DNA from 2 places in the Streptomyces sp. NPDC047017 genome. Region 1 is predicted to be linked to the other one. Evidence: riboswitches for the same ligand, from Rfam matches in the RefSeq annotation. Region 1 holds a riboswitch; the other holds the start of a gene.
What was found. Region 1 has a riboswitch for cyclic di-AMP ahead of ABZ858_RS28080 (transglycosylase SLT domain-containing protein). Riboswitches for the same ligand answer to the same signal wherever they lie in the genome.
Positions count from the first base shown of each region.

Region 2: another riboswitch for cyclic di-AMP. It lies ahead of ABZ858_RS33870 (M23 family metallopeptidase); the one in region 1 lies ahead of ABZ858_RS28080 (transglycosylase SLT domain-containing protein).

Region 1 is NZ_JBEYVW010000019.1:28,699-33,358, forward strand. It holds gene ABZ858_RS28070 (DUF2092 domain-containing protein) at 1-167, opposite strand, end outside; gene ABZ858_RS28075 (polyprenyl synthetase family protein) at 419-1,429, opposite strand; cyclic di-AMP (ydaO/yuaA leader) riboswitch at 1,978-2,185, shown strand; gene ABZ858_RS28080 (transglycosylase SLT domain-containing protein) at 2,190-2,675, shown strand; gene ABZ858_RS28085 (HAD family hydrolase) at 2,743-3,549, opposite strand; gene ABZ858_RS28090 (ATP-grasp domain-containing protein) at 3,593-4,660, opposite strand, start outside.
Region 2 is NZ_JBEYVW010000027.1:61,151-65,810, reverse strand. It holds gene ABZ858_RS33880 (PrsW family intramembrane metalloprotease) at 1-349, shown strand, start outside; gene ABZ858_RS33875 (aldo/keto reductase) at 450-1,394, opposite strand; gene ABZ858_RS33870 (M23 family metallopeptidase) at 1,537-2,574, opposite strand; cyclic di-AMP (ydaO/yuaA leader) riboswitch at 2,586-2,743, opposite strand; tRNA gene ABZ858_RS33865 (tRNA-Met) at 3,080-3,153, opposite strand; gene ABZ858_RS33860 (dihydrofolate reductase family protein) at 3,212-4,549, opposite strand.

The DNA of each region.
Region 1 (4,660 bases):
GGCAGGTCGGGGTCGCCCGAGTCGGCGAGTGCCGGGACCAGCCCGATGGTCGCCGCCGCCACCCCCACCACCGCGACCGGGACGGCGTAGCGCGCGGCCTTGCGGCGCGCCGAGGGCGGACCGTCGGCCGTCGCGTCCGTGCTGTCGTCGGATTCGTACGGTGCCATGTGTGCCTTACCTCCGTCGTCGTCGGCGGCTTCCCGTCTGCACAGCTCCCACCCTGAGCCGCCATTCTCACCCGAATCGGTGAGGAGTGGTGTGGTCCGTGCCTCCATCACACCAAATCGGGCGGCCGGAAGCGTCAGCCCCCGGAGCCAACTCCGCGTACGCCTGCGGTATGACGCAGGCGAGCGGCGCCTCCACCCTTTCCCCTAGGGGTCGGGTGGAGGCGCCGCTCGCCGGGCGGGGTGAGGGGGCGTCAGCCGGCCCGGTGCACCACCGCGTCGCACAGTTCGAGCAGCGCCGCCTTCGCGTCGCACTCACGCAGCGGCGCCAGCGCGGCCCGGGCCTCCTCGGCGTACCGCACGGTGTCCCGCCGGGCCTGCTCCAGTGCCGGGTGGGCCCGCAGCCCCGCGAGTGCCTCGGCGTGCCGCGCGTCGTCGCTCAGGTCGGAGTCCAGCAGCTCGCACAGCGCGATGTCCTCGGCCAGCCCGAGCCGGGCCGCGCGCTCGCGCAGCCGCAGCACCGGCAGCGTGGCGATGCCCTCGCGCAGGTCCGTGCCCGGCGTCTTGCCGGACTCGTGCGAGTCGGAGGCGATGTCCAGGACGTCGTCCGCCAGCTGGAAGGCCACGCCCAGCCGCTCGCCGTACTGCGTCAGCACGTCCACGACCGTCTCGTCGGCGCCCGACATCATCGCGCCGAACCGGCACGAGACGGCCACCAGCGATCCCGTCTTGCCGCCGAGCACGTCCAGGTAGTGGTCGACCGGGTCCCGGCCGTCCTGCGGTCCGGCCGTCTCCAGGATCTGCCCGGTGACCAGCCGCTCGAACGCGAGCGCCTGGACCCGGACGGCCTCCGGTCCGAGGTCCGCGAGGATCTGGGAGGCCCGGGCGAACAGGAAGTCGCCGGTCAGGACCGCGACCGAGTTGCCCCAGCGGGTGTTCGCGCTGGCCACCCCGCGCCGTACGGCGGCCTCGTCCATCACGTCGTCGTGGTACAGCGTCGCCAGGTGGGTCAGCTCCACCACCACGGCCGACGGCACGATCCCGGGCGCGTACCGGTCGCCGAACTGCGCGGCGAGCATCACGAGCAGCGGCCGGAACCGCTTCCCGCCCGCCTTGACGAGGTGCTGCGCGGCCTCCGTGATGAAGGGGACCTCGCTCTTGGTGGCTTCGAGCAACCCTTCCTCGACAGCCGCCAACCCGGCCTGGACATCGGCTTCGAGAGCCTGGTCCCGCACGCTCAGCCCGAACGGCCCGACGACGGTCACGAGGGGTCTCCTGTCTGCTGGTGTCTGGTGGCGGTTACGCGGTTTGTCGATACGTCGCTGCCATCACTCAAGTCAGCGTATCCGGTCACGTTTCGATCACCGATAGCGCCCACCGCTCCAGGCCAGGCGGTATCGGATCACGCCCGATATGTTTTCGATCACTACGTATGAACAGATATTTTCGACTCACTCCTCCCGCCCGCGCGACGGAGGGCCACGGCCTCACTCGAAGCGACAGCCTGCCCACCCGCCCCCGTGGCATCCCGCCGGGGTCCGATTCACCCTTAATCACACCCCGAATCCCCTTGGCCGCAAATGCACCCCGGCCGGTCGATCCGTGAGTTGGGTCACGCCACCCCTTCACCGGCACCGACGCCCGGCCACCCCCGCCTCCCCTTGCCGCACACGCCAGTTGACCGTTGGCGATCGCAAAGGATCAAGCATCCCAAACACCCCAGACCAAGGTCAACTAGGGCGATGTATGAATCAGGTACTTGTTCGGGACATGTGCTCTCGCATACGTTCCCGGTCCATCGGGCGGACGCCGAATCCTGCCACCGCCCGAAACCCATCGACTGAACACTTCTTGGCAGGAGCGGGGGACCCAGGTAAGTCGCCGGGCCGGAGCGCCGTACGTCGTCCTATGTCGTACGCCGCGCCGGAACGGCTCGGGGTGAAGCCGTGTCCTTCGGGGCACGGCCGGGCACCTCCCCGCCCGAACCCGACAGCTCACCTCGCAGGCGACGGAGAGGAATTCCCCATGCCTGCACACGGTCAGCGCCACCCCCGCACCGCCCGCCTCCTGCGCACCCTCGCCGTCTCCGGCACGGGTGCCGCCGTCCTGGCCCTCCCGCTCATCGGCGCCACCACCGCCTCCGCGGCCACCCCGGCCGCCGCCCCCAAGACCGTGAGCACGGTCGCCTACCCGAACAACCTGGACGGCTGGATCCGCGAGTCGCTCTCGATCATGGCCCAGAAGGGCATCCCGGGCACCTACAACGGCATCTACCGCAACGTGATACGCGAGTCCTCCGGCAACCCGCTGGCCATCAACAACTGGGACTCCAACGCCGCCAAGGGCATCCCGTCCAAGGGCCTGCTCCAGGTCATCCAGCCCACGTTCAACGCCTACCACGTGGCCGGCACGTCGTTCGACATCTACAACCCGGTCGCCAACATCACGGCCGCCTGCAACTACGCCGCCGCGCGCTACGGCTCGATCGACAACGTCTTCAGCGCGTACTGACGGGACCGCGCGGGGTGGGGTGGGACGGACGGCCGGCACATCGGCCGTCCGGTCCGCCACCTCCGCGTCAGCTGAACAAACGTTCGAGGACGACGGCCACGCCGTCGTCCTCGTTCGACGTGGTGACCTCGTCCGCGACCGCCTTCAGCTCCGGGTGGGCACCGGCCATGGCCACGCCCCGGGCGGCCCACCGGAACATCGGGATGTCGTTCGGCATGTCGCCGAAGGCGAGGGCGCTCTCCCGGCCCAGCCCCAGGCGCCCGGCGGCCAGCGCCAGCCCGGTCGCCTTGGTCACACCGCACGGCTGCAGCTCGACCGTCCCCGGGCCCGACATGGTGACCGTGGCCAGCGAGCCGACCACGCCGCGGGCCACCGCCGCCAGCTCGTCGTCGGACAGCACGGGATGGCGCAGCAGCACCTTGCTGATGGGCGCGCCCCACAGCTCCTCGCGCCGATCGACCCGTTCGGCGGGCAGGGTCGGATGCGGCATCCGGTACCCCGGCTCGATGAGCGTGAGCCCGTCGACCCCGTCCTGGTCGACCGCGGCGTGCACCTCCCCCACCTCGGCCTCGATCTTGCCGAGCGCGGTCTCCGCCGTCTCCCGGTCCAGGGTGACCGACCACAGCAGCCGGTCGGCCGCGGCGTCGTAGAGCTGCGCGCCCTGGCCGCACACCGCGAGCCCCGCGCCGCCCAGGATCTTCAGCAGTGGCCGCACCCTGGGCGCCGGCCGGCCCGTCACGACCAGATGCCGGGCACCTGCCGCCGCCACCCGCGCGAGCGCGGCCAGGGTCCGCTCGGAGAACGTGTCGTCGCCGCGCAGCAGCGTTCCGTCCAGGTCGGTGGCGATGAGGGCGTGGGCGCGGGGAGCGGGCATGATCAGAGAATACGGACCCGCCCCGGGGCCGCCCGCCGTCCGCTCAGCCGGTCGCGCCGCCGCGCCGGCTGGTGCGCCACAGCTGGTGGAGGTGGCGGGCGCCCGGCCGGACGAAGCGCGCGAGCATGGTGAGGAACGGCAGCGGGTCGTCCCCGGCGAGCCAGGCCAGCTCGGTCCCGCTCGCCCGCTCCGGCGCGTGCGGCGTCGTATAGCCGCTGCGGCGGTAGGCGAGGAGGGCGGGCAGGTCGATGTTCTCCACGACGAACCGGTGCCCGGCCCGCTGCTCGCCCGCCGGGACCTTGCGCCCGGTCAGGTCGAGGTGCAGGGCGCGCACCACGTCCACCGCCGACTCGCTCTCGAAGAGCCGGAACTGGGCGCCCGCGCGCGGATTGAAGTCGAGGAGCTTGTACTGCCCGTCGCGCCGGTCGAAGCGCAGGTCGAGGTCGATGATGCCGGTGAAGCCGATCTGCTTGATGAAACGCGCGGCGAGGTCGGCGAGTTCCGGGTTGTCGACGACGTACGCGTGCGCCGTCATCCCCGCGTGCGGCGGCCACGAGCGGACCTTGACGCCGGTGAACAGGGCCAGCGGGGTGGAGTCCTGGTCGAAGTAGGCGTGCACGATCCAGTCCTCGGCGGCCTCCCGCGGCAGGTACTCCTGGAGGATCACCCCGGGCCGCTCGCCCCAGTCCCGGGCCAGCGCGAGCAGGCCCGCGCGGGTGGCGATCCGGGTGGTGCCGTTCACCGCGGGGCTGCTGCGGCGCACGAACGCCTCGCGGTTCTTGGCCACCACCGGGAAACGGGCCTGCTCGGCGAAGGCCACGATGTCGTCGTAGGACTGCGGGAAGGCGGCGGCCGGGGTCGGGACGCCGTGCTCCACGCACAGTTCGTGCAGGCCCTGCTTGCTGGCCAGGCGACGCGGCAGGCCGGGCTCGACGCGCGGGAAGAGGAAGTGGCCGCCGAGGGCGTCCTGGTGCTCGGCGATCAGGACGGCGGCCTCCTCGTCGGTGGGCACGAGCACCGCGGGGCGGCCGATGCGGCGGGCGATCCGCAGCAGGCCCTCCACCAGATGGTCCGCCTCTTCCGTGCCGCTGGTCGGCCAGACGAACGCCCG
Region 2 (4,660 bases), on a different contig from region 1:
CGAGGCGTACGCGACCTCGCTGGCGTTCCTGCGCCGCCGGGGGCGCCTGGGCCGCGCCGGGGCCGACTTCTCCGTACGGGAGCTGGAACTGCTGCACGAGCTGTGGCGCGGGCGCGAGGTGGCGCGGCCCGCCCTGGAGCACGCGGCCCGGATGACCGCCCCGCCGGTGCGGGTCGTCGCGGCGCCCTGGCCGATGTACGGCGCCTACGGACACCCGCCGCTCGGGCAGGCGGCCTACGGCCCCGGACCGGGCCCCGTGGGACCCGGTCTCGGGCCCGCGGGGCCGGTGACGCCGTACCCCGGACACCACCCGTACGGCCCACCCGCCCCCTACCGGACCCAGCCGTGACACACGGCCGGTAGCGGACAGGAGCACGCAGCGCGCCCCCCGAAGGCCAGGGGCGCACTCAAGTCCGAAAGCTCAGGCCCGAAAGCTCAAGCCCGAAAGCTCAGGCCGACGCCTCGGTCAGCGTCGCGATCTCCTGGTCCGTCAGCCGCAGGTCCGCCACGGCCAGCAGGGCCGGGAGCTGTTCCACCGTCCGGGCCGAGGCGATCGGGGCGGTGACCGTCGGCTGGGCCGCGAGCCAGGCCAGGGCGACCGTGGCCACCTCGGCGTCGTGGGCCCGGGCGACCTCGTCGAGGGCGGTGAGCACCTTCTGGCCGCGCTCGGTGCCCAAGTGCTTGGCGGCACCCTCGGCGCGGGCGCTGTCGACCGTCGTCCCGGGCCGGTACTTGCCGGTCAGGAACCCGGAGGCCAGCGCGAAGTACGGCACCGCGGACAGTCCGGTGCGCTCGGCGAGGTCCCGCAGCGCGCCCTCGTAGGTGGCGCGGGAGACGAGGTTGTAGTGCGGCTGGAGCGCCACGTACCGGGCCAGGCCCTCGCGCTCGGAGAAGTCCAGGGACGCCTTGAGGCGTTCGGCGGAGATGTTGGAGGCGGCGATGTGCCGCACCTTGCCCGCCCGCACCAGTTCGTCGAGCGTGCCGATGATCTCCTCGACCGGCACGTCCGGCTGGTCGAAGTGGGTGTAGTACAGGTCGATGTGGTCGGTGCCCAGACGCTTGAGGGAGGCGTCGGCCGCGGCCTTGATGTTGGCGGCGGACAGCCCCTGGAAGTCGGGGTGCTGGCTGACCTTGGTGGCGATGACGACCTCGGAGCGGTTGCCGCGCTCCTTGATCCACTCGCCGATGATCGTCTCGGACTCGCCGCCGTGGTTGCCCTCGATCCACGCGGAGTAGGAGTCGGCGGTGTCGACGAAGTTCCCGCCGGCGGCCGTGTACGCGTCCAGGACGGCGAAGGACTGCGCGCGGTCGGCGGTCCAGCCGAAGACGTTGCCGCCGAGGGCGAGCGGGAAGACTTCGAGGTCGGACGGGCCCAGTTTGCGTAGAGAAGTCATGCCGATATCAACGACGACGGCGGAGCGGCTCATTCCGCGCCCCGCCGGGCCCGGCGGGCAAAGCCTGCGCAAACCCACCCGGCCGGCGGGACCGCTCCCCCGCCGGGAGGCGGGTGGCCGGGAGACGTCAGGCCGGGAGACGTCAGGGTGTGAGGCCCTTGCCCCGCAGCCAGGTCATCGGGTCGGTGCCGGCGGCCTGGCCGTCCGGGTGGACCTCCAGGTGCAGGTGCGGGCCGGTGACGTTGCCGGTGGCGCCGACGCGGCCGATGACCTCGCCCGTGCCCACCTTCTGGCCGGCGCTGACGTTGAGCGACGACTGGTGGCAGAACCACAGCTCGGTGCCGTCGTCGAGGGTGAGGACCGTGCGGTAGCCGTAGGCTCCCGCCCAGCCGGCCTGGGTGACGGTGCCGCTGTGGACCGCCTTGATCAGGGTGCCGGTGGGCGCGGCGAAGTCGAGGCCGGTGTGGTGGCCCGAGGACCACATGGAGCCGGCCTGTCCGAAGGTGGACGTGAGGGTGTACGAGGAGGTCGGCAGCGTGTACTGCCTGGCCAGCTCGGCCAGCCGCGCCTCCTCGGCCTTCTGCCGGGCCGCCTCGTCCGCCTTCTGCTTCGCGGCGGCGGCCTTGGCCTCGGCCTCCTGTTTCGCCCGGGCGGCGGCCCGGTCGGCCTGCTTCGCGGCGGCGGCCTCGGCCGCGGCCTGCGCCTCGGCATCGGCATGATGCCGCTGCTGTTCGGCCTGGGCCATGATCCGGTTGCGCAGCGCCTCGCCCGCGCCGGTGGCCGCCCGTCCGGTGGCGGTGGAGGTCTCGGTGACGTCGCTGAGCGGGGTCGCGGAGCCCTGCGGGGCCTGCGGGCCGCCGGAGCCGTCGAACAGGGCACCGACGGCGGGCAGGTCGGGCAGGGAGATGGCGACCGGCGGCTTGCCGGTGTCGGCGCTGGCCATGCCGCCCGCGCCGACGGCGGCCATGACGCCGACGCCGAGGACGGTGGAGCTGCGGGCGAGCCCGCCGCCGCGCTGCTTGGCGACGCGGTGCCGGCCGCGCGCGGGGCGCAGGGAGTCCTCGGTGGGGTTCCACTCCTCCCACGGGCCCTCGTCGGTGTGCCGGTCACCGGGACCGAAGGACTCGGTGCGCTGGTTCGGCACGAACGGGGCTTCAGGGGCAGGCCGGTTGGACGCCACGCGGGCGTGCTCCTTTCCTTCCGTCTCGCCTACCGGGTTAGCTGACGGGTTCGGAGCGGGAAGGTCTCCTACGCGCGTCAACCGACCGTGCGGGCACGGTGGATGACGCCCGATTCACCCCAAATTGGTGGTTCCCCGGTTCCCTCGCGGGATTCGGCGCGCGCGCACGGAGCCGCCTCTGTGACGGCTGGGACGACCGCGCTGCGTTATCGAACGTTAATAGACCCGGGGCGCTGATTCCAAGCCGGAGGGCTTGATCATTAAACCTTTCCGGCCAGGACGTACGCCTTACCGGTGCAGAAAACGGGGCGAGTTGACGCCCCTTCCGGCCACTTCGATCCCCGTACGCGGCCCGATGAGGCAACGCTCCCACCTGACGGTATGTCATTTGTTATCAGCGATCGAGGGGAGAGGGCAGGAAGGGAGCGGGAAGGGATCGCGGCCGGGACACCGGAAAACACTCAGGGCCGGAATCCTTGATCGGATTCCGGCCCTGAGTCTTCAGTAGCGGGGACAGGATTTGAACCTGCGACCTCTGGGTTATGAGCCCAGCGAGCTACCGAGCTGCTCCACCCCGCGTCGGTGAAACCAGTGTACGTCATATCCGGGGTGGCCTGCACACACGTTTATCCGGGCCCTACATCGCGCCGGGCAGATGCCGGTTCGGCGCCTTGGCCGCCCGCTCGAACTCCGGCAGGACGACGACCTCCGCGCCCTCGTGGGCCAGCATCCCGGCCCCGTCGGCGGCCGCCACGAACGTGTCCGGCTCCCGCCAGGCCGTGACCACCCGCCGTACCCCGGCGTCCAGAATCAGCCGGGCGCACGGGCGCGGGCGGGAGGCGCGGCGGGCGCACGGTTCCAGGCTGCTGTACACCGTGGCCCCCGCCAGCCGCGGGTCCGCCGGGTCGGTCCTGGCCAGCGCCGCCTCCTCGGCGTGCACGACCGGGTCGCCGCCCTCCCGTGAGTACCCGCGGGCCAGCTCGGTGCCGTCGGCGGCGACCACCACCGCGCCCACGCTGAACGCGGTCCGCGACGGCGGACACCGCTCGGCCAGCTCGCACGCGATCCGCAGCCAGTGCCGGTCCGCGGGGACGGCGAGGGGACCGCTGCCGGGCGCGGTCGGCTCGTAGCGCATCAGGACGACGTCCCCGACGGGCCGCGTCTCCACCAGCCGCAGCCGGCCGCGCTGGTACCGCCCCGGCCCGAACAGCCGCGGCGCCCCCGGCTCCCCCACGACCAGCGGGGCGAGCGCGAGCTGCACCTCGTCGGCGAGCTGCTGCTGGAGCAGCTGGGTGTGCACGGTCCCGCCGCCCTCGACCATGAGCCGGCGCACCGCGCGTGCATCGTGCAGATGTTCGAGGAGTAGCCGCCAGTCGAGTACGGGGCCCAGCGCCACCACCGTGACGGCGGTCGGGGCGGCCGTGTCGGACGGGGCAGGTGGGGCGGTCGAGGCGGTCGGACCTGACAGACCGGTCGGGGCGGTCGGTGCGGTCGGATCGGTCGGATCGGTCGGGGCGGTCGGATCGGTCGGGGCAGTCGGATCGGTCGGGGCAGTCGGATCGGTCGGGGCGGTCGGATCGGTCGGGGCGGTCGGATCGGTCGGGGCGGTGAAGCCCCTCCGGCGCAGCCGCGCCGCGCCCTCGTCGGTCGTGTAGAGGACCTTCTCGCCCCCCGTGTGCCAGAAGGGCGCGGCCGGGTCCAGCTCGCCGGAGGCGCTGACCGCGACCTTCAGCGGGTACTCCGGGCGGCCCGCGGCGACCCGGGCCGCGCGCCGCTCGGGCGAGTTGACCAGCAGCCGCGGGTTGTCGGCGCGCAGGGTGCCGGCCCCGATCAGGAGGGCGTCCACGGACGCCCGTACCTCGTCGACCCGGTCGAAGTCGGCCCGGCCGGACAGCAGGAGGCGGTCGGGACCGGTGTCGTCCAGGCAGCCGTCGAGGGAGACGGCGGCGGACAGCAGGACGTACGGGAGGGGCATCGGGCGCACTTCTCTCTGGGCGGCGGGCGGTCTCCGGGCGGCGGAGGGGCACTCCGAGGGAGAACGCTCCGGAAAAGCGCATCCGGGGAAGAGCGCTCCGGGGAGACGGAA